DNA from 4 places in the Sporolactobacillus pectinivorans genome. Region 4 is predicted to be linked to each of the others. Evidence: predicted binding sites of a transcription regulator. Region 4 holds the regulator's gene; each other region holds the start of a gene.
What was found. Region 4 encodes Rex, which represses fermentation and respiration genes when NADH is low (regulators of the CRP and FNR family bind a similar motif). Its sites were predicted from a motif close to TTGTGAAATATTTCACAA; they were not measured.
Positions count from the first base shown of each region.

Region 1: COP04_RS06400 (hydrogenase small subunit) is a predicted target of Rex. The motif match lies at 1,433-1,450, and genes of this name have one in related genera.
Region 2: COP04_RS06305 (DoxX family membrane protein) is a predicted target of Rex. The motif match lies at 1,400-1,417, and genes of this name have one in related genera.
Region 3: adhE (bifunctional acetaldehyde-CoA/alcohol dehydrogenase) is a predicted target of Rex. The motif match lies at 3,991-4,008, and genes of this name have one in related genera.

Region 1 covers NZ_NXGA01000001.1:1,336,195-1,342,174, reverse strand. The annotation lists gene COP04_RS06405 (nickel-dependent hydrogenase large subunit) at 1-211, opposite strand, end outside; gene COP04_RS06400 (hydrogenase small subunit) at 204-1,295, opposite strand; gene COP04_RS06395 (DUF2231 domain-containing protein) at 1,589-2,458, opposite strand; gene COP04_RS06390 (AraC family transcriptional regulator) at 2,679-3,542, opposite strand; gene eno (phosphopyruvate hydratase) at 3,738-5,021, opposite strand; gene tpiA (triose-phosphate isomerase) at 5,167-5,928, opposite strand; gene COP04_RS06375 (phosphoglycerate kinase) at 5,971-5,980, opposite strand, start outside.
Region 2 covers NZ_NXGA01000001.1:1,320,122-1,326,101, forward strand. The annotation lists gene lgt (prolipoprotein diacylglyceryl transferase) at 1-621, shown strand, start outside; gene ppaX (pyrophosphatase PpaX) at 691-1,344, shown strand; gene COP04_RS06305 (DoxX family membrane protein) at 1,518-2,039, shown strand; gene COP04_RS06310 (tetratricopeptide repeat protein) at 2,282-3,793, shown strand; gene trxB (thioredoxin-disulfide reductase) at 3,924-4,886, shown strand; gene rapZ (RNase adapter RapZ) at 5,320-5,980, shown strand, end outside.
Region 3 covers NZ_NXGA01000001.1:3,678,882-3,684,861, reverse strand. The annotation lists gene COP04_RS18010 (epoxide hydrolase family protein) at 1-909, shown strand, start outside; gene adhE (bifunctional acetaldehyde-CoA/alcohol dehydrogenase) at 1,343-3,946, opposite strand; gene dltD (D-alanyl-lipoteichoic acid biosynthesis protein DltD) at 4,242-5,432, opposite strand; gene dltC (D-alanine--poly(phosphoribitol) ligase subunit DltC) at 5,429-5,671, opposite strand; gene dltB (D-alanyl-lipoteichoic acid biosynthesis protein DltB) at 5,708-5,980, opposite strand, start outside.
Region 4 covers NZ_NXGA01000001.1:3,871,142-3,877,121, forward strand. The annotation lists gene COP04_RS18940 (CPBP family intramembrane glutamic endopeptidase) at 1-474, shown strand, start outside; gene map (type I methionyl aminopeptidase) at 570-1,334, opposite strand; gene COP04_RS18950 (redox-sensing transcriptional repressor Rex) at 1,449-2,093, opposite strand; gene COP04_RS18955 (AEC family transporter) at 2,519-3,490, opposite strand; gene COP04_RS18960 (malolactic enzyme) at 3,524-5,173, opposite strand; gene COP04_RS18965 (LysR substrate-binding domain-containing protein) at 5,319-5,980, shown strand, end outside.

The sequences.
Region 1 (5,980 bases), 2.5 Mb from region 4:
CCAGTGCATGAACCGTTGTGCACACGCCACAGATGCGCTGCGCATAAGCCCAGACATCCCGGGGATCTCTATTCTTGACAACCAGCTCAATACCGCGGATCGCCGTCCCGGAACTGAACGCATCGGTAATTTTTCCATTCTGAACATCTGCCTCAATACGCAGGTGCCCCTCTATTCTCGTTATTGGATCGACAACTACCCGCTTACTCATTCTGATCACCCTTATCCTGCTGCTTTTCTTTATGATGCTTTACGGCAGCTGTTATTCCGGCATGCGCCCCGACACCGACAAGTGCCGCTCCGGTAATTGCAGCACCCCACTTCTCCGGATTGATCGTCGTCTGTGTCAATGGCAATTTGGCAAAATGTGAATAGAACGGTCCGTTATCCCAAAAATCGGCTTCAGAGCAGCCAATGCACGGATTGCCGGACTGGATCGGGTAACTGACACCGCCGTTCCAGCGCAGTTCGGCACACGAGTTATAAGTGGTCGGGCCCTTGCACCCGAGCTTGTATAGACAGTATCCGGCTTTCAGATTCGGATCATCGAAGGATTCTGCAAACAGGCCGGCGTCAAAGTAAGCTCTGCGATTGCACTTATCATGGATGCGGTGGCGATAGTAAGCCTTGGGGCGGCCAAACATGTCCGTTTCCGGCAGTTGATCGAAAGTTACAATCTGCGCCAGTACTCCGGTCATAACCTCCGCAATAGGGGGGCAGCCAGGCACGCGTATAATCGGGAATCCATTCAACACAGCCGATATAGGCTGGGCCCCGGTCGGGTTGGGTTTTGCCTTGGCAATCCCGCCCCATGAGGAGCAAGTGCCAAATGCAAGGATTGCCTTGGCGTTCTGTGCGGCTTCCCTCAGCAGATCCTCTCCCGACCGGCCACCGATGGTAAGGTAACCTGCTTCCTGCGGGACGCTGCCTTCCACTGCAAGTACGTATTCTCCTTTATATTTCTTCAAAACATTCTGTTCCGCTTCCTCAGTCTGGAAACCGGCAGCAGCAGTCAGGAGTTCCATATATTCAAGAGATATCATATTAAAAATGACACTCTCAGTCTTGGGGTAGGATGAACGAATAAATGATTCTGAGCAGCCGGTACAGTCTTGCATCTGCAGCCAGATCACCGGGATCCTTTGCTTGGTTTCCAGCGCATGGGCGACGGTTCCGGTTTGTGAATAATCCAGCCCCATTGCTGCCGCCAATGTTGCACAAATCTTCAGAAAAGTTCGTCGCGAGTAACCTTGCTGTAATACGCTTTCATAAATCGTCGGTTCACCCTTTTTCAAGTGATTCGCTTCCCCTCTATAAGTTGTCTTCTGCTCGTAAGCGATAAATTGAACGGCCGATCAATCAATTATGAATAATTATAAGTCAGTTAAATTTCACATTTATGTTAAATTTTAATAGCTTTCAGACAAGTTGAATATGACATTAATCACATACATGCATCGTGGTTTGTATTAAAATATAAGTTTTTCAAATGTAAAGATCAGACAAAAATGGTTTTAGATTGTACGACAGCTTAATTAAAAAAGAGAAAGCCCGGGCTCGGACTTCCTCATTATTTCAGTGCAGGCTGTTATTTACCAAACAGCCCTGGAAACAGGGCAACTGTACCGCCCAGATGCGAAGCAACTGAAATGATGGCAATGCCGATAACTGCTCCAACAATGAAGATTGTTTTGCCCTTTACCAAGCTTGTAGCTTCAAACTTAAAGTGATAGAAAGAACGGATGACACTAAGTACAATGAAAGCGATCATCGTAATGACGCCCCAAATTTCATGAATATGAAGTGCAGCCGGGTTGTAGTAATTTTTTTTCGGATCCGCCTGCATCAGCGCCGGCATTTCAGCGGCTCTCATGTAACCTGTGATGACGGCTCCGATAATGGTGACTGTGCCAAGAATCAGGAAAGTGTAGCCGATTTCCTGAAGGCTTTTAGCCCACTTCTTCGTTTTCCAGATCAGCGCAGCTATATCTGCCAAAAAACCGGTGATGACAAACGGTACCGTGAATTGAAGAACGCCCCAGTGCGGATAACGGTAAATTTTGAAGAGTGTGAAAGCCAGAATCGCGCCAACCAGAGAAAAGATCAGATAAAAAAGATTGTCTCCAATATCGATTTTCTTTGTTTTTGCGAATACGAGTCTCACAACAGCCAGAAGCGTCACATAAATCGTGAATTCAATACCCTTTGTTGCGTGCGCGCCGATCGTTCCAAGCAGATGCAGAGATACCGCAGCGATAAGGCCTGCCAAACACGTAACGATGCCGGTCACAGCGCAGAACACCAGAGTAATGAATCCTGCTTTTTTCAGAATGCCGTTCCATTTCGACTTTTTAACAAAAGAAGCAACCAAGTCGCAGAGAAAGCTTACCACGATCAAGGCAATTGGGAAATGAAGAACCATAAAATGAAAGGTGTTAAAAACATTAGGACTTGCCACTAATCTCCCCCACTTTCCAGACTTTTTTATTGTAGTATGATAACAAATTGTTTTTACATATCGAATAGTAAGTCCTTTGTCGTAGAAAAGCTGTGCAGATATGCCGACCAATCCAGCATATCCGCTAAAATCAGGGGGATAATTGGGCAATAATTTGAATAATGATAAATTATTTTTTAACAAGATAGAGAAGAAATGCAAACGTGGGACAGATACAGGTTTAAAGACTCGATTTACTTTTTCTATAGTTTAATGGGGAAAGACCTTCAAAGCGCTTGAATGTTCGGTCAAAGTTACTGAGATCATCAAAACCGACTTTCTGGGAAACGTTAATAATCGCCAGATCCGTATTTTCAAGCAGCTCCTTTGCCGCCCGTATACGAACCCTGTTCCGGTAGTCAATAAAAGAAAAGCCCGTCATCTTTTTAAAATTCATTGTAAACGTAGACTGGCTCATGCCGCACATATTGCGGACTTCTTCCAGGCTGATTTGTTGCATGTAATGTTGCTTGATAAAGACGCATACGTTACTGAACACATCCTTTTTCGTACCCGCCGTGTCTGAATCCAGCCCTCGATCATCCTTTGACCATCTTCCCAGAAAAAGAAAAATCTCCACGAGAAGCATCCGGATCATGCAGTGGTGACCCCACGATTTTTGCAAATACTCGCTTACCATGCGGTCGAGCAGTATAGTCAGTTCAATTTGTTCTTTTGTTTTTAAAGAGATATGGGACTTTAATTGTTTGTTTCCACAGAAAAACGGATCAATAAAAATAGGGTCAATGAAAGGGGCAGCGTGGTTTAACGCCGGCCATTCACGATTCAGTAAACGTTGCTGGAACATAACGCGGTAGATCCGCAGATTCGAATCCGGATGTGCGCCATAGGCATGAGCAAGCCCTGGCTGTATGATTAAAACATCCCCCTTGGCGATCTGAAGAGTCGTTTCACGATACAAATAGGTCCCGCTACCGCTGGCTACATAAATGATTTCGGAAAAGTCATAGTCATGCCGGTCTGAAATTTCCCCGCCCTGAAGTTCCTCAACACTGATGCAGAATGGAAATTGCTGATTTTTCATAAAATTCTCTTCTGAATAGTGGATCACACGATCATCCCTTTATAGCAAACTGCTATTGCTGATTTTTGAAATAAACTTGTGTGATTTTCAACCTTGAGAGTAGCACGTAATCTAAAAAATGGCAATAAAAAACGGAGCGTGACCCCCTTCTGGAGTCCGTTCCGTTTTTCAGAACTGCTTAAGCCGAATCTTTGTTTATTTAATGTTGTAGAATGAATCGTTGCCAAGATACTGAGCGGATCCTTCGAGACCATCCTCGATCCGGATCAACTGGTTGTACTTAGCGATACGGTCTGTTCTAGCGAGAGAACCAGTCTTGATTTCACCGGCGTTCGTTGCAACAACGATATCAGCAATCGAAGTATCTTCCGTTTCACCTGAACGGTGTGAAACAACAGCCGTATAACCGGCCTTCTGAGCCATTTCAATCGCGTTCAGTGTTTCAGTCAATGTACCGATCTGGTTAACCTTGATCAGGATCGAGTTGGCAACGCCAAGGTCGATGCCTTTCTTCAAGTAGTCCGTGTTCGTAACGAACAGGTCATCGCCGACCAACTGAACCTTGTCGCCAAGAGCCTTGGTCAGTTTCTGCCAGCCTTCCCAGTCGTTTTCATCAAGGCCGTCTTCGATCGAGATGATCGGGTACTTTTCAACCAGTTTCGTGTAGTATTCGATCATTTCGTCAGTTGTTCTGACAACGCCTTCGCCTTTAAAGTTGTACTTGCCGTCTTCAAACAATTCAGAGGAAGCTGGGTCGATAGCCAGTTTAACGTCAACGCCTGGTTTGTAACCCGCTTTTTCGATAGCTTCAAGGATTGTGTCAAGCACTTCTTCATTGTTCTTCAGGTTAGGAGCAAAACCGCCTTCGTCACCGACAGCAGTCAGATGGCCCTTAGCTGACAGAACAGATTTCAGTGCGTGATAAACTTCGGCACCGATGCGAACAGCTTCTTTGATTGAATCTGCGCCGACAGGCATAATCATGAATTCCTGGAAGTCAACGCTGTTGTCAGCATGCTTGCCGCCATTCAGAATGTTCATCATTGGCGTAGGAAGAACTTTTGCGTTCACACCGCCAAGGTAACGGTACAGCGGAATACCAAGTTCATCAGCAGCGGCGTTTGCAGCAGCCAATGAAACGCCAAGAATAGCGTTGGCACCCAATTTACCCTTATTTTCTGTGCCGTCAAGATCGATCATAGCCTGATCAAGAGCAACCTGTTCGGAAACTTCCAGGCCGATAACCTTAGGGGCAATAATATCGTTAACGTTCTTTACAGCCTTTAGAACGCCTTTGCCGCCGAAACGGCTCTTGTCACCATCGCGAAGTTCAACAGCTTCGTGTTCGCCGGTTGATGCACCGCTTGGCACAAGTGCGCGGCCAAAGCCGCCGAGATCTGTGGTAAGTTCAACTTCAACAGTAGGATTGCCGCGTGAGTCAAGGACTTCACGAGCGTAAACATCTGTAATTTGAGACATCTGTATCTCTCCTTATTTTTGTCTTATTTTTTTAAATGCCGCAGCCGGAAACCAGCCAATGTCCGGACAAAGAGCAGGGTCCGGTGCGGGAAAAATACGATGTAGCCGTACTTCAGTCTTCGAAATCATCGCATCATGCGAAAGTTCAGGCTTTAGCACCGTCAAGCAGTGCAAGGAACGATTCAGGCTGCAAGCTTGCACCACCGACCAGACCGCCGTCAATATCAGACTGAGCCAGAAAGTCTTTGATGTTGGCAGGCTTTACACTGCCGCCATACTGAATGCGGACTTTCTCGGCAGTTGCTTCTCCGTACAACCCCGCAATCGTTTCACGGATAAAGTGGCAAACTTCGTTGGCATCATCTGCAGTAGCAGATTTGCCGGTTCCGATCGCCCAAATCGGTTCATAAGCCACAACAACGGACGGAGCCTGATCCGCAGGTACACCTGCAAATGCCTTGGTTACCTGATTCTTGATCACGGACTGCCATTTTCCGCCTTCCCGTTCATCCAGTGATTCGCCGACACAGAAGATCGGAATAAGATGATGTGCGAGCGAAGCGAGAACCTTTTTATTAACCGTGTCATCGGTTTCTGCGAAGTAAGCTCTTCTTTCAGAGTGGCCGATCACAACATAATCAACGCCAAGTTCTTCAAGCATAACAGGGCTGACTTCTCCCGTATAAGCACCTGAATTTTCAAAGTGTACGTTTTCAGCTCCGATTTTCAGATCGGAACCCTTTGCATCGGCAACGATGCGGTCAAGGGCAAGAAACGGAGCGGCAATCACAGAATCCACAACATCCGATGAAGGAACCTTGTCCTTGACCGCTTCAACGAATTCATGTGCTTCCTTAACCGTCTTGTTCATCTTCCAGTTGCCGGCAATAATCGGTTTGCGTGACATGTAAGACACTCATCCTTTCTTGCAATTATTTTCTTAGTTCTCTTATTCAGCG
Region 2 (5,980 bases), 2.6 Mb from region 4:
GTGATCTCTGCGCGCATCTATTATGTCGCTTTTGAATGGTCCTTTTATTCACAACATCCATCGCAGATCATTGCCGTATGGAATGGTGGCATTGCCATCTATGGTGCGCTGATAGGCGGTCTGCTGACAGCGATCATTTTTTGCAGGGTTAAGCATCTGTCATTCTGGAAAGTGGCAGACATAGCTGCCCCGAGTGTGATTCTTGGACAGGCGATCGGACGTTGGGGGAATTTTATGGATCAGCAGGCGCATGGCGTTGCGACGACTCGCGCGGTTCTGGAAAATATGCATCTACCAACTTTTATCGTCAATCAGATGCTGATCAATGGTACATACTATATTCCGACTTTTCTTTATGAATCGGTCTGGGATTTTGCGGGCTTTGTTCTCCTGCTCATTCTCAGAAGAGTCAACCTGCGGCGCGGAGAACTTTTTTTGTCTTATGTTATCTGGTATTCGCTCGGCCGTTCGTATATTGAAGGATTGAGGACAGACAGCCTGATGCTTGGTCCACTGCGTGTATCGCAGTGGCTTGCCGGTGTGCTGGTCATTCTCGGGGTAGGCTTGATTCTGTACTGGAGACTTAGGAAAGAAAAACGTCCCCATTACCTGGATGCCTGATCTTTTTGTGCCGCACCGCAATTTACGGGGCGGCATATTATATTTTTCAAAATGACTGGAGGATTTGGATTGATTCAAACTGTTTTATTCGACCTGGACGGAACACTGATCAACACAAACGATTTGATACTCGCCTCTTTTCAATACACACTTGATTGTTATTTTCCGGGAAAATACACGAAAAAAGATTTAGTTCCTTTTATTGGCGAGCCGCTGGAACTCAGCTTTGGCAGTGTTGATCCTGTGAAAAGGGATGAAATGATTGAGGTGTACAGAGCGCATAACAGCCGGTTCCATGACCGTCTGGTGACCGAATTCCCCGGGGTAAATGAAACGCTGGCAAAACTTTCCGAAGAGGGCTGTAGACTCGGTGTCGTCTCAACGAAAAAAAGGGATATGGTTGACCGCGGGCTTGAATTCACACACATTGCCGGATACTTTGACACGGTTGTGACGAGTGATGATGTCGCTCGCCTTAAGCCGGATCCGGAACCTGTTGAGAAAGCAATGTCGCAGTTGTCGGCAAAGGCCGAATCAACACTAATGGTTGGTGATAGTCCTTCCGATATACTGGCAGGTTCGGGTGCGCATGTACGCACTGCAGCTGTTGGCTGGTCAATGAAAGGCCGCTCTGTTCTGGAAAAACTGCATCCTGATTATTTGATCGATAGTATGAGCGATCTTCTGCAACTTGTGCGCGCCGCTGAAAATACATCTTTTTGACAGATTAAACCTTGATATAAAATTACGGGAAAAAAATAAAAATTGACTAGAATTTATGTGACTTCAATCACATAAATTCAAATGGAAAGGAGGTATATATTAATTGAGTGATGCAAATCACTTTTTGCTTCCCTATTTATGAAAACGCTTAAATTTGATTGGGGGCCGGCATCATGGTTAAATGGTTGCGAACAAGCAAAACGTCTTCAGTTATCTTACTTCTTTTGCGTTTATGGCTCGGTTGGCAATGGACAACGGACGGGTTTCATAAAGTTTTCGGCGCGAAGCCTTTTGATGCATCGGGATTCATGCAGGGCGCGATTGCTCATCCGGTTACGGGACCGACAGGGAATGTGCTCTATGGACCGTTCAATGCGTTTCTGCAGCACATTGCTCTTCCTGCATCGCCTTTCTTCAGTTTTCTGGTCAAATGGGGCGAATTATTGGTCGGCATCGGGCTAATTCTCGGGACACTGACAACAGCAGCTGTCTTTTTTGGCCTGCTGATGAACTTTATGTATATGTTCGCCGGGACAGTTTCAACAAATCCGCCCTATGTCTTGATCGGTGTAATTATTCTTTTTGCCGGATTTAATGCAGGAAAACTGGGTGTGGACTACTGGGTCATTCCGTGGATTCGCAAAACAGTGGGAGGCTGGTTCGGTAAATCGGTTGCTAAGGGGGAAACGGTCTGACGTTCCGCAAAAATTATTAACTTTGAAAAAAGGCTCAGTGATTTGGTCGCTGGGCCATTTTTACGATCGAAATGCGGGTCGGGATGGCACTGCGGCGTCATTCGCGAGGGAGATACCTCTGGAGCAAACAAAAACTGCACTTCCTCTGTCGTCTGCCCGGCAATTTTTTTCAAAGGCGGAAACAAATATGCTATACTGAATTTTGCGGAGAGAAATCAGGGTTGCAGAGGAAGAAGGATTGTATGAGTAAAGGTGATCATTCGCAAAAGAAACAGGTTATTTCCCTTCGCTATGATGGCGATTTTTTCTATCAAAAAGGGATGACCTGTTATCAGAAAGGCGATCTCGAGCGTGCAAGCAGATATATTGATCGCGCTCTGAAAATAAAACCGAATGAAGTGGAGTATCTTTGTCAGCAGGCGGCGATTCTGTCCGAGCTGGAAGATTACACTTCATCTATTGACTTGCTCAAAAAAATTGTTCACGAGCTTGATGCGCAAATGACTGAATGTTATTTTTTTATGGCAAATAATTATGCTTATCTCGGCGAATTTGACGAAGCGCTCGCTGAAGTAAGAACATATATGGCCCTTGAGCCGCATGGAGCTTTTGCTCATGAAGCCCGGGAATTATTTGATATGCTTTCATCAGAGACTCAGGATATGGACGAGTACGAAGAGCCGCCTTATATCAGTCTTCATGAGAGAGGCAGGGCAGCTCTGGAGCACGGACGATTTGAGGAATCCATTTATTTTTTTAAAAAAGTAATCCGCGAGGAACCGGACTATCTTGCTGCTCAAAATAATCTGATGATCGCATATTTTTCAACGGGTGCCACTGAAGAAGCGCTGGCTGCTGCTGAGGCCGTCCTGGAAAAGGATCCGGGAAATATTCATACGCTGTGCAACCTGGCGACTTTTTTTTACCAACTCGGGGATGATGATAATCTTCAAAAGATTATGGGCCGGCTGGGCAATATTTACCCGATCCTGCCGGAACATTGCGGGAAAATCGGCTCAACCTATCTTTTTATCGGCGACTATGAAAAGGCCTATTACTGGTTGAAAATTGCTGAACGGAGAGGTGTCCGCAGCGATCAGGTCTTTTGCTTCTGGATGGCGCTTTCCGCTTATCATATGAATCATCAGGAACAGGCCGAAAGATACTGGGAGCAGGTGGATTATTTCAGTAGCAAACCGTTTCATCCTTTCAAGTACACGAAAATTCAGGATATGATGTTCGAGACCGGGGCGGAAAAGAACTTTATGATCGGCGATCTGCTCCGGGAGGAAATTTGGGATGGCAGCCGCGGTTATCAGCTTTTTTCATTGTTTTATCTGGCACGGAGTGAAAGCGTGGCCTTGCTCGAAGAGATTTATCAAAAAGGCCCGGATGCACAGATCAAAGGGTTGGCAGGCCGTTTTATTTTAGAAAGGCAGTCGGGGCAGCCAGACGCTAGAATACGGATCATGAGAATCGTTGAGGAGCTCATTGGTGGAGAAAAAGAAGCTATGAAACATCCCGAGTTGTACAGCTTCTGGTTCGTCGTTGATCCCTTGATAGGCTTGGTCCAAATAGATTGCTCAGGTTGGGCTGCTGCGCTCTTTTATTTATGGAAAAAAGAATTCGGGATGCGCATGTCTCAGAAAGCAGCTGCAGATCTGGCCGGTACGACGGTTTACCGCATCCGCAAGCACGTGACGGAACTGACTCGTTCACTTGACAGCAAGTGGGAAGAAAAGCTGATGAACTGACCCCCGGGGTGACAGAAGATGAACTGTTTTGTTACCGAGCAGTTTTCTGGACTTTAACTCTGCCATTCTTTAGCATAGAAGTATCAATTAAGCAGATAATAATTATTACAATTAACAACAATCAGGGAGGATGGGATCAAAGGTGGCAGATGAAGACAAAATTTATGACGTGATTATAGCAGGTGCCGGTCCTGCCGGGATGACGGCAGCAGTTTATGCGGCCCGGTCCAATATGGACACGTTGATGGTTGAGCGCGGTATCCCGGGCGGACAAATGGCAAACACGGAAGCAGTTGAGAATTACCCTGGATTTGAATCAATTTTGGGTCCAGAACTTTCTAATAAAATGTTTGAACACGCAAAAAAATTCGGCGCTGTTTATGCCTATGGCGATATTAAGGAAATCAAAGATGGAAAAGATTTCAAAACGGTTGTCTGCGGAAAAAAGGAATACAAAGCGCGCACAGTCATTGTGACGACCGGTGCCGAATACCGAAAACTGGGTGTCCCCGGTGAGAAAGAGCTGGCAGGCCGCGGTGTTTCTTATTGCGCAGTCTGTGATGGCGCTTTTTTCAAAGAAAAGAAGCTTGCTGTAATTGGGGGCGGAGACTCGGCAGTTGAAGAGGGCACTTATCTGACCCGTTTTGCTTCCAATGTGACGATTATTCATCGCCGAGATCAGTTGCGTGCACAGAAAATCCTGCAAACACGCGCGTTTAACAACGAGAAAGTTGACTTTATCTGGAATACAGTTTGCACGAAAATCAACGGAACAGATGGTAAAGTTTCAAGCCTGACGCTCAAAAATACTAAAACGGGGGAAGAGACCGATTTTCCGGCAGACGGTGTATTTATCTATGTCGGCATGAATCCTCTCACCAAGGCGGTTGAAGCTCTTGGCATCACCGACGAACAGGGTTACATCGTTACCAATGAAAAAATGGAGACCCGCATTCCGGGGATTTTTGCAGCTGGGGATGTCCGCCAGAAGGAACTGCGCCAGATTGTGACGGCGACCGGTGACGGAAGCATTGCAGCAGACAATGCACAGAAGTACGTTGAAAAAATGAAGGACGCGTCGACTGTCGGTTAAGTGTAAATAGATGTGTAACTTTTGTCGTAGGTATCAGGTTATCAATCAGCTCCATTTTTAACCATACTTAACCTCTGCGTAACTATTCTGAAATAAAAGAAAGTTATACTAAAATAGAAATTGACCCCCCTTTTTAGATATTATAATTAATTTAGCGGCGCGTTAAAAATAACGTGCCGTTTTTTTGCAATAAATAAGTTATCTCCAAACTCATTTTTTGACTATCTGTGCGGAATGTGACTCAAGAAGTTTTGGTGTATCCTTTTTGAATTACTTTCTGATCGACTGGTTTTCGAGTATACTGTAAAGGGAAGGCGGCAGTAATGGTGAAATAGATTTGTGGCTCAGGCCCTGCCAGAGACTTGGCTTTGCCAAGTGTTCTTTAGAATTTGCCACATGATTAGAAATTTACAGGTGACGGGACGGGAGAAAGATGAAAGACATCCAAGTGGTGATCATTACAGGAATGTCAGGTGCAGGAAAGACGGTCGCAACGCGTATTTTTGAAGATATGGGCTATTTCTGCATTGATAATCTTCCTCCGACCCTGATGCCGAAATTTATCGATTTGATTGAAGACTCGGACTCAGATAAACTGAATAAACTGGCATTGGTTATGGACCTGCGCGGGCGAGAGTTCTTTGACTCACTGTTCAAGTCACTGGATGCCTTCAGCAAGGCAGAAAAAATCAGGCCTAAAATATTGTTTCTGGATGCTAACGATCAGACACTTGTCAGGCGTTATAAGGAAACACGCCGTTCACATCCGCTCTCGCCTAAGGGACGCCCGGTTGAGGGGATCCGGCTTGAACGGAAGAAACTGGAAGAAGTCAAGGGGCTTGCCCAATACTATATTGATACTTCAGATCTGTCGACACGGCAACTGCGGGATCAGATCATCAGTGATTTCGGCAGTGAAAGCGAATCATTTCGCGTCAATTTGCTCTCGTTCGGTTTTAAGTATGGACTGCCGATTGATGCAGATCTCGTCTTCGATGTGCGTTTCCTTCCAAACCCATATTATATTATGCATATGCGTGAACGGACTGGGCTTGACCCTGACGTGTCAGAATATGTGCTAAAATGGACTGAAA
Region 3 (5,980 bases), 190 kb from region 4:
ATTCACGAACGGGGACGCGGGCCGAAACCCATGCCTCTGATTCTGACTCACGGCTGGCCAAGCTCTTTTTTTGAGATGACGAAAATGATTCACTTACTTTCCGATCCGGCAGCAAACGGAGGTGACGCAAATGATGCCTTCGATGTCGTGGTTCCATCACTTCCCGGGTGTGGATTTTCGCAGCGCTCAATCCAGAAGAGCATGACTTTGGAGGCCATTGCAGATCTCTGGGCGCAGCTTATGGTAAGCGTGCTCGGTTATCATCGGTTCGGGGCTCACGGAGGAGACATCGGAGCGGGTGTTTCCACAAATCTTGGGCGCCGGCACCCGGAGAAGATCATTGGCATTCATATTACGGCCGTTGCCAGTCCTTTTCTTGGCCCGGAGGCTGCTCCGCTGTCATCCGCGGAAAAAAATTACTTGTCTCAAATTAGACTATGGGAGAAAGAGGAGGGGGCCTATGAACATCTGCAGGGCACCCGCCCGCAGACACTCGCTTACGGGCTGAACGATTCACCAGTAGGTCTGGCTGCTTGGATTATCGAAAAATTCAGAGCCTGGAGCGACTGTGGAGGTAATATCGAGCAACGTTTCAGCAAAGACGAGTTGCTGACGAATCTGACCATTTATTGGGTTACTGAAACCATTAATTCTTCCATGCGCTTGTATTACGACCACCAACATCGGAAGGGGCCCGACCAGTCGCCTCGCTGGGTCGAGGTACCTACCGGAGTGACTTTGACAGTTGAGCCTGTGAATCGTGCGCCGATTGAATGGGCGAAACGCACATACAATGTGCAGCGTTGGACTGAACTGCCGAAGGGAGGTCACTTTGCCGCTTTTGAGGAACCTGAGCTCCTTGCCGAGGAGATCCGAGCATTTTTTCGTCCACTGCGTAAACAGATTTAATCGTGGATGCCACCAAAAATAAAGTCTTAATGTTCTATTTATAGGCTGCTATAAGAGGCATTAAGATTAATGGTCAGAAATATGGAGGAGTCCGATTTTGTAGAAACTTCTAGAGTATTGGATAAAAATTCCTCGAATTTACAAAAGAGCCTTTTTGATCGCAATCGAGCTTTATTACTGGCTATCTGCTGGTGACAGGTCTGAGGCGCTTGATCACAGAAATCCTTTTTACGGTCTCCATAGCTGCCGTTTTTGCACTTGTCGTTCTGGCCGCCATATTTATGAAAGCCGGAGAAAATGATGGGTGAAACGACGGACGAGCTTAAAGGGAGAAAGATGTCATTTCAAATTGCTATGGAAGTGTTTGAGAAATTAACGAAAATAATAATGTACCCTTCCTCAAGGAGGAAGGGTACATTATTTCAAACAGGCTTCAGACGCCTTTGAATGCCTGGCGGTAAATGTCGGCCAGTTCAGGTACGAGCGGCAATTTGGGGTTTGCCGTCGTACACTGGTCTTCAAAAGCGTGATCCGCGAGCCGGTCAACAGCTTTTTCAAAAGCTTCTTTGCTGACGCCGTTGGCTTCGATGCTCGTTGGTATGTTCAATTCTTTTTCCAATTTAATGATCGCCTGAACCAGATTTTCGACGCCTTCTTCTGTGGTTTTGCCGGGAACGCCGATAATCCGGGCGATTTCTGCATAACGTTCGTCAGCGATAAAGTGGCGGTATTTCGGGAATGCAGCGAACTTCGTCGGCTTTTTCGCATTGTAGCGGATGACATGAGGCATCAAAATCGCGCAGCAGCGGCCATGAGCCAGGTGGAATTCATTGCCGAGTTTGTGTGCCAGGCTGTGATTGATGCCAAGGAAAGCATTGGAAAAAGCCATACCGGCGATCGTTGCGGCGTTATGCATTTTTTCTTTAGCCAATTTGTCGTTGCTGTCCTTATAGGAACGCGGCAGATACTCGAACACCAGCTGAATCGCTTTGATGCAGAGCCCGTCGGTAAAATCATTGGCCATGTTGGAAACGTAAGCTTCAAGCGCATGCGTCAATACATCCAGACCTGAATCCGCAAGCACACGCGGCGGCACGGTCATCACGAATTCGGGATCGATGATCGCAACATTTGGCGTCAGTGCATAATCGGCAAGCGGATATTTCATGTTATTTTCCTTGTCGGTTATAACCGAGAAAGAGGTAACTTCCGATCCGGTACCGGATGTTGTCGGAATGGCAACAAATTTTGCTTTCTGACCAAGATTCGGAAACTTGAAAACTCGTTTTCTGATATCCAGGAATTTCTGTTTCAGACCGAAAAAGTCGGTTTCCGGGCTTTCATAGAACAGCCACATCCCTTTGGCAGCATCCATTGCCGAACCGCCGCCCAGCGCGATGATTACATCCGGTTCAAATTTCCGCATCATTTCTGTGCCCTTCATAACTGTTGCCACGGACGGATCCGGTTCTACATCCGAGAAAATTTCGTAGTGGATCGGGTTCGGGCGCTTTCTCAGAAAATAGAGGACGCGGTCGACATAGCCGAATTTGACCATGCCCGGATCGGTAACGATAAATGCGCGCGAGATGTCCGGCATCTGTGACAGATATTTGGTTGCGTTTTTTTCAAAGTAGATTTTCGGTGGAACTTTAAACCACTGCATGTTGTTTCTCCGATTGGCCATTGTTTTGATATTGATCAGGTTCGCCGTGCCGACGTTCGTTGATACGGAGTTGCCTCCGTATGTGCCGCATCCGAGTGTAAGCGATGGGATGAAATGGTTGTAGATATCGCCGATCCCGCCAAGAGAAGACGGTGCATTAACGATGATCCTGCCGACTTTCACGCGCCGGGCGAATGCATCAAGCACCGACTGATCGTTTGAGTGGATGACCGCCGAATGGCCGCTGCCTCCAAAGGCAATCATTTCTTCAGCGCGTTTAAAGCCTTCCTCTGTTGTTTTTGCTTTATAGCAGGCGAGAACAGGGCTGAGTTTTTCACGCGACAGCGGCGACTCTGGCCCCACTGTCTTCAGTTCGGCAATCAGCACTTTTGTATCTTCCGGGACAGAGACACCCGCCAGCCCGGCGATGAACGCGGCCGGCTTGCCGACAATCTGCGGATTGACCGCGCAGCGCCGCTCATCAATGACCAGTTTTTCAACTTTTTTCTTCTCTTCAGCATTTAGAAAATAGCACTTATTGCTGATCAGTTCCTGCTTCACTTCGTCGTAGATCTGCTGGTCGATGATAACAGCCTGTTCGGATGCGCAGATCATTCCGTTATCAAAAGTCTTGGAGAGAATCAAGTCATTGACCGCCTGCTTAATGTCTGCGGTTTTTTCGATATAGCAGGGCACATTACCCGGACCGACGCCGATCGAAGGTTTCCCGGAACTATATGCCGCCTTGACCATACCGGGGCCGCCTGTTGCCAGAATGAGCGAGACGCCCGAATGATGCATCAGCATCTGCGTCGCCTCAATCGACGGTGTTTCAATCCACTGGATGCAGTTTTCCGGGGCGCCTGCTTTGACAGCGGCGTCGAGGAGAATCTTTGCCGCAGCGCTGCTCGATTTCTGGGCCGACGGATGAAATGCAAAGATAATCGGATTTTTGGTTTTGATCGAGATCAGCGATTTGAACATCGTGGTTGATGTTGGGTTGGTGACAGGTGTGACGCCGGCAATGACGCCGACAGGTTCCGCAATCTGGACAATTTCCTCATATGGATCTTCGGCAATGACGCCGACCGTTTTATTGGCCTTAATCGAGTTGTAAATGTATTCGGTTGCAAAAATGTTTTTAATAATTTTATCCTCATATACACCGCGCTTTGTTTCATCAACAGCCATCTTTGCCAGCCTCATATGCTGATCGAGACCTGCAAGTGCCATTTGCCGGACAATTTCATCAATCTGCTGCTGATCAAGAGGGCGAAATGCTTCGGCAGCCGTTTGCGCGTTGGCGACAAGCCGGTCAATCGTTATTTCCAGTGATTCAGACTGATTAAGATTTTTTTCTTCAATTGCCATTATTTTTTCCTCCTTAGTAAGGGTATAAAAAATGGTAGAATACATTGTGAATTTTTTCACATATATAATTTAATTGATTTTCGAAAGTTAATCAATAAAAAAGTAAGCGCTGACATAAAATTTTAATAAATCGGTGAACATTTTGTGAAAACGTTTTATTTTTAGTCTCATTCTTTTATCTATTTCTTCACCGTTATTTCTGTCAGCCATGCGATCAATCATGGATAAATTAAGAGCGCGATCTCTTTTCTGAAAAAAGGCCGCGCTCCAAAGTTTGTGTGATCTGTAAATACATTTATGTTTTTTCATTATAGAAATTTTCAATCGCCTGATCAATATATACCCATCCTTCAGGTCCGATATGCATGGTGTCCTGAAGGAAGTACGGCTCGCTGTCGAAACGGGTGAAATCGGCCAGCTGGAATCCGTTGCTGCGGACTTCGTGTGCTATTTTTTCGTAGCAGACCTCCCTCGTTTTTAAGGAAACACCTGTATAGTCATACCATGCTCCGTTAAAAGGTACGGAAATGAAAAGAGCGCGGATATGTTTTTCTTTTAACAGATCGAGGACAAGCTGAAGATCTCCGTATTCGGGTGACTGGCTATAGTTCTGGTTGGCGTAATAATTTTTATAACGTGCCAGTCTTCCCTTTATTGATTGTGCATAAAGCGTATTGTCAATGTGAAACGGATTTGAATTCGTCATCGTTTGCGTTTCTCTTCTTGCCGACTGCAGCAGCTGTTCCCAACTTTTCCCTCTTAGCTGGGGATCCGGATTCTGATATTGAGATTGGTAGTAGTTGGGCGTGATTTGATACATTTGAATCAGGTCATGCAGTGTCAGTATCTTATATGATATCCAGCCTCTGATTGAATTTCCGAACTGTGTCAGCAAGGAACTGTGCCCGGAAAAGGCAATCCCATTGAGCAGTGGCGCAATTGTTCCGTCGTTGCGTATAAAACTGAATTGCAGGAGCCGGCGGGCAGCTTTTTCTTTTAAGCTGCGGTCCATATTGTTCGTAAAAATGAAGTGATACACCTGCTCCTTTGAAAAATTAGGTGAAAAATGCAGCGTATCAAGCCCCGTACTGTTGAACCATTCCGGAGACAATATAAAAACAATTTTACGGTTTCGCAGTGAATCTGCGGTAGATGCCAGGTTCAGAAAGTGAACGAGGGAATACATACCGCCCCTGCCGATCAGAAACGGGGTAAACCCGTCCGGCGCAATCTTAAAATAGTTGGTTGGATGATACTTGTCCAGCCTGTGGAGTTCCGACGAACCATATATGGGCAAATAACGCTGACTGTCAATCATTTTCTGCTGCATCAATATACCCTGAAAGATGTGCGGATCAAGACTTGAAGCAGCCTTGCTGACATCGTTTTTGCTAATCATTGCTTCTTCCAGACTGGAGGGCATGAAGACGATGAAGGCGGCAATGACAGAGGCCAAAATCATCGGGCCAAATCTTGGCTGTCTCATTTTCGTCCGGCCAATTCGTTGATGATCCTGTTTGGAGTTGACCACTGATCACGATTGAATTCGGAAATCGGAACTTTAATCTTCAGACGGTTTTCAACTTCGACGAGCAGGGAAATAGTTGCGAAGGAATCCATCAGCCCCTCATCAAACAGATGGATGTCCAATTCATCTTTAACTTCATCTGATTCGCAGACTTCCGCGAGAATATCCAATACAGTATCTTTAAAAGCTTGTGTGATTTCAGCCACGCTGATCAGCCACCTTTTTTGAAATTTTTATTGCCACAGAAAGTTAAGTCTTCCGGAGAAAATGAGAAAACTGAAACAGATTACGTGAAAAGTGATAACCACTGAGAGTGCATGAATCCATTTGTTGTCTTTCGGCCAGATCCGATGTTTTTTATTAAACCGGTCGAATCGATTAAATGAGATAAAGACAGCAGCATGATAGATTCCGTATATAATGTATTGCGGCAGGAAACCGTGCCAGAATCCCATGACCAGAAAGTTAAGTGCCAAGCCAAGGTCGGATATCAGATACCGGTTTTT
Region 4 (5,980 bases):
GCCCCTCTGGGCATGTCCGTCCTTTGGGCTGTTGGCGGCGTGTTTGCTCTGTTTATCCTGCAAATTCTCGCAACGCTGATTGAGTTCTCAATTTTCGGCCAAGTATCCGCGTCCACACATACCAAGCAGATAGAAACGCTGACTAAGTATTCCCCCTTTTTCATTTTAACGGTCAGTATTATCGGACCGATACTTGAGGAAATTGTTTTCCGGAAAATTTTCTTCGGAAGCCTGAGAAAAAAAATCGGTTTCTGGCTTGCAGCTATTATCAGTTCGTTGGTCTTCGCGCTCATGCATCAGGACATCCAGCATTTACTCGTCTATTTCATGATCGGTGTATTTCTCTGTTTCACTTATCAGATGACGCGGAGAATCGCCGTCAATATGTTCATGCACGCAACGATGAATGCCGTTGTTGTCCTGTTCAGTTATTATGGTTCCGCTACAGGATTAATTTATCTGCTTAGTCGCTGAATAATCAAACATGCAACCTTGACATAAAGGGCCGGGGGAGTTCATCCCCTGGCCCTTTTTCTTGTACATTTATACAACCATTATTTTTAAACGGATCATTCAGAATCGCTGTCATTCAGAGCCGTCAGAATTTCCGGGCCATTCTTGGTAATTGCTAATGTGTGCTCATACTGTGCGGAAAGCGAACCATCGACTGTCCGCGCTGTCCAGCCGTTGCCATCGACCTTGGCGCGCCAGTCGCCCGTGTTCAGCATCGGCTCAATTGTAATCGTCATGCCTTCCCGGAGACGCAGTCCGCGTCCCGGCCTCCCATAATGAGCCACTGCCGGATCCTCATGCATGGTTGGTCCGATGCCGTGGCCGACAAAGTCACGCACGACACTCAAGCCCCTGGCTTCAGCATATTCCTGAATCGCATAGCCAATATCGCCGAGACGGTTGCCAATCACTGATTGTTTGATCCCCTCGTACAGTGCTTCTTCTGTTGTCTTAAGCAAATGCTGCGCTTCATCCGAAATCGTCCCGACCGCATAGCTCCATGCGGAATCAGACAGAGCTCCGTTCAGATTGACAACCATATCAATTGTGACAATGTCCCCATTGCGGAGGGGTTTTTTGTTTGGAAAGCCATGGCAGATTTCATCGTTGACAGACGCGCAGGTTGCAAACTGGTAACCCTCAAAACCTTTTTCTTCCGGAGTCGCACCGTGCTTCGCCAGAAACTCATTGACAAATTCCTCAATTTCCCAGGTTGTGACTCCCGGCTTGATCATCGATTTAATTTTCTCATGTGTCTGTGCAAGCAGCTGACCTGACTTCTTCATTTCTGCAATTTCATTTGTAGATTTTAACTGTATCATTTATTCTTTCCACCTCTGTGTCCTTTCCTCTTTGAAAAGAAATAAATCGTTTCTCCTCACCCGCCGACAATAAAATTGTGACATTTGTATTTTACCACTTTATTGATCCCTGAATCATTCCGCACGGTTCTCTTCCATCGCATGATTCAAGAAATAGATCAATGCCTGAAGTTCAATCGTCATATCTACATGGCGGACATACACTTCCGGCGGCAGGGAAAGCCTTACCGGTGAAAAGTTCAGAAATCCGCGGACACCCGAAGCCATCGCCTGTTCGGCAGCCTTCTGAGCCTGGTCAGCCGGTACAGTCAGGATGGCCGCCGTGATATCACGATTATCATCTGAGACAAGATCATCCATCAGATGGATTTCAGTCTCACCTACTTTTTTTCCTACCTTTGAAGGATTAATATCATACGCCTTGACAATCCTTGTGTTATTATTCTTTTGAAAGTTGTGATTCAGCAGAGCCGTTCCAAGATGTCCGACTCCGATCAGTATCACTTTTGATAATTCATCCTGATAAAGCGTCTTTTTGAGAAATTCCATTAAATGCTTTGTGTTGTACCCGTACCCTTTTCTCCCCAGTGCACCGAAATAGGAAAAATCTTTACGGATTGTTGTCGAATCAATCTGTACAATCTTCCCGAATTCAGACGATGAGATTCTTGTCTTCCCATTCGTCACAAGGCGCTGCAGAGACCGGTAGTAGAGCGGCAGTCGTTCAGCCGTTGCCTGAGGCACTTTCTGAGTTGCCATACTCCTGTCCCCCCTGATAGGCGGCTAGTTAAACTGTTCCCGGACCGCCTTTTTCTTTATCATTTCATCCAGGCATTCCTTTTTCACTATACATCATTATTATCCGGTTTTGTTATCCGATTCACAAACTTTTTAAAACATTGGTGTTCCTTTGCACAATAAAAAGATAAACGTATTTATACGTCCCGACAAACCTTCTTCACGATACCAAAGCCTTTATGAAAAGCATTGGAAGGTTGTATGCTGTTCACAGAATACTAATAAGCGAAACATCTTCACGTCGCTGTTTTCAGTATAAAAAAATAGCAATTGTCAATTAAAGCCAATTGCTAAAAATTAATCTTTTATAAACGAATGATACAGTAGCGATAGATATTATAGCTATGATGTTGCTGTTCAGCAATCAGACAGAACCCCCAGTCAAGTTAAATAAACTGAATGATCTGCATGAGAACAGGGACAACAATGACAAACAATACGGTACTCGTCGTAACCACATTCGTTGCATATTTCACATCGCCATGCGATTCATTGGCGAGGATCGGCAATACGGCTAACATGGGCGTTGCAGATTGAACGATTTGAGTTTGCACTAACATAGATGGCAAATGGGCATGTGAAAGATGCATACCGCTCAGAAGTAACACAATCAGGACAATCGGCGAAATCACGAAACGCCCTAACAAAGCAACAATCGTATCGCGGTCAAAACGAATGCTTGAGAGCCCCGCATTGTACAGAACGATACCGATATATACCAGAGACAGCGGCGTAACAATACTGCCCACATATGTCAATGTGGAATCAATAAAACCCGGGATCGGAATATTTAATAGCAGGAAAATCAGACCGGCCACAAATCCCAGTAATGGAGGTGGCAATATTTTTTTCCAGTTGATTTTGTTTTTGCCTTTTTCCTTCGTTTTGTCTCTCGTCGGATCATCATTTGAGATAAGAAAAACACCAAATGCCCATGTCGAAACGGTATTGGTAATGTAATAGATCAGAAAATAAGGCAGACTCTGATTTCCAAACAGTGCAATATTCAGAGGCAAACCGATAAAAATCGTATTTGCATTGACGACAGCATTCATAAAAATACCGCGGCGTCCCGGACGAATCTTTAACAGTTTGACCAGCCCAAAAGAAATGAGGTAAGAAATAATGACGGCAATCACCGGATATATGAGACTGCCGGACAACTGAATTAAACTGCCCCGGGTTAGATACTTTAGGACCGATACGAAAATGGATGCCGGCAAAGCAACTTTTGTGATCAGAGATGAGATGCTTTTTCCGAAGTTATCATCAAACCATTTAAATTTTTTCAAGAAATAACCCAGTGCGATCATGATGATGATCGATATGACACTTTGAATCGATTGTAGAAATACCATGCGTACAGACCTCCTTTTCTCAACGATATCGTTTTAATTTAAAACAAGTTCAGAATAGTTCGGTTCCCACTTCATGTCGGCAACAGCCTTTTTAATATCCGAAATAGGTTCTCTGTTTAACTTCTGGTCTATAACACTTTGACCAACGACTTCGGCAATGGTTTGAGAGAATTCGGTCAGTTTTGCAACAGGAGGCAAAACAGCGGCGCCGGGTTGTTCCGTATCGACGATGCCGCCCAGAGCATGGCTCGCCTGAGACAGCATTTCTCCATTGACTCGCTTTGCCGTCGAGGCGATAATACCGAATCCGAGTCCGGGATACATCAGCGCATTATTAGCTTGTCCGATCTGATAAGTAACGCCCTTGTACTCAACAGGAGCGGCAGGAATACCGGTTGCAACCAGCGCTTTGCCATCTGTCCAGGCAATCAGGTCTTCAGCTTTTGCTTCCGCCAGTTTTGTCGGATTGGATAATGGGAAAATGACCGGGCGTTCCGTATGGGCTGCCATTTCTTTAATAATTGATTCCTTGAAGGCGCCGGGTTGTGTTGATGTACCGATCATAATCGTCGGATGAACCGCTTTGACAACGGCTTCCAGATTCGTCAGCTCTCCACTGTTCGTGAATTCAGAACGGGCGTGAACGAATTCCTTTTGTCCCGGAGTCAGATCTTCCGTATCGTTGAACAACAGTCCCTGCTTGTCCACCAAGAAGAAATGCCGGCGTGCCTCTTCTTCCGATAAGCCCTGGCGTTTCATTTCATCCATAATCTGATTAGAAATACCGACGCCGGCTGTACCCGCACCGAAAACCAGAACACGCTGATCCGTTAATTTTTCCTTCGAGATGTTCATAGCTCCAAGAATACCCGCCAGAACAACAATCCCAGTACCTTGAATATCATCGTTAAATGTTGTGATCTTGTCCTGATATTTTTCCAAAATAGTCGCCGCGTTCGAACGGCCAAAATCTTCCCAGTGCACTAAAGCTTCGGGGAATAATTTTCCGGATGCCTTCACAAACTGATCAATGAAATCATAATATTTTTCCCCGCGAACCCGTTTATGTCTGTTTCCCAGATAAAGCGGATCGTTGAGCAGCTTTTCATTGTTTGTACCGGCATCAATGACGACCGGCAGCACCTGTGTGGGATTAATCCCGGCAGCAGCGGTGTATACCATCAGTTTGCCAATGGCGATATCAACGCCATTCACACCCCAATCGCCTATGCCTAAAATACCTTCTGAATCTGTGACCACAATCAGGCGGATGTCACGGCCTCCCGCAGTGTTCTTCAGAGTCGCTTCTACATCATCCGGTTCATCAATTGACAAAAAAGCGGCATCCTGTGGGTTGAGAAACAATTCATTATACTGTTCAATGGAATCCGCAACCGTAGGATCATAAACAATTGGCATAAATTCGACGACATGATCTTCCATTAAATGATAAAATAAGGTACGATTCGTATTATATAAATTCATTAAGAAAATTCTTTTCTCCAAATCAGTCGATTTACGTAAATACTGACCATAAACCTGATCCGTCTGTTCTTCAATTGTCTGAACCTTAGGTGGTAGTGTTCCTTGCAAATTGTAGGCTTTCCGTTCTTCCTTTGTAAAAGCTGTATCTTTATTCAGGAAAGGATTATTTAAAATTTCCTGTGCTGATAATGCCATGATGATTTCCCTCCTCGTTTGAAATCATGAAATTTTTTTTCCTAGCAGAGAAAACTATAACAACCTATGAAATTTATAGTCAAACCTTTAGACCATGATAAATTTTGTTAATATGAAGAAAAAAAGTGGATAATAAGGGGTTCCTTTCGTGAATATCAGGGATTTACAGTATTTTAAACAATTGTTTCAGGATAACAGTTTTACAAAAGCAGCCAACTTTTTCAAAGTCAGTCAACCGACGATTACCGCAGCCATTCATAGATTAGAGAATGAGCTGGATACACAGCTGGTCATCCGTGATCAGTCGCATAAAGAACTTATTTTTACGGAAAGCGGAAAACAATTTGAAAAGCATATCACACAAATTCTTCAGGAATTAGGAACCGCTAAATCCGAAATAACGGCAATAAAAAAAGAAAAAGTCCGGCTGGGACTCCCTCCAATTATAGGTGGTTATTATTTCCCAACGCTTTCCGCCAAGATGGCTGAAAGAGACTTACTTTCAAGCCTGGATACACGTGAAGACGGCTCCAAGTCGCTCCTGAATAAACTGATAAACGGTCATCTTGACATCGCGCTGCTTGGATCAGCTCATCCTATTGAAGATGCCAAACTATCCGTGCATCTGCTGACCCACAAAAAATTTAAAATCATTGTCAGCCCAAATCACCCGCTTGCAGGGCAAAAATCGTTAGCCTTCAAAGATTTGAAAAATGAATCGTTTATTCAGTTAAACGAAAGGTTCGTTCATTCTATTGCATTCCAGCAATTAGGACGGCAAACACATACTAAGCCCGGAATCATTTATCG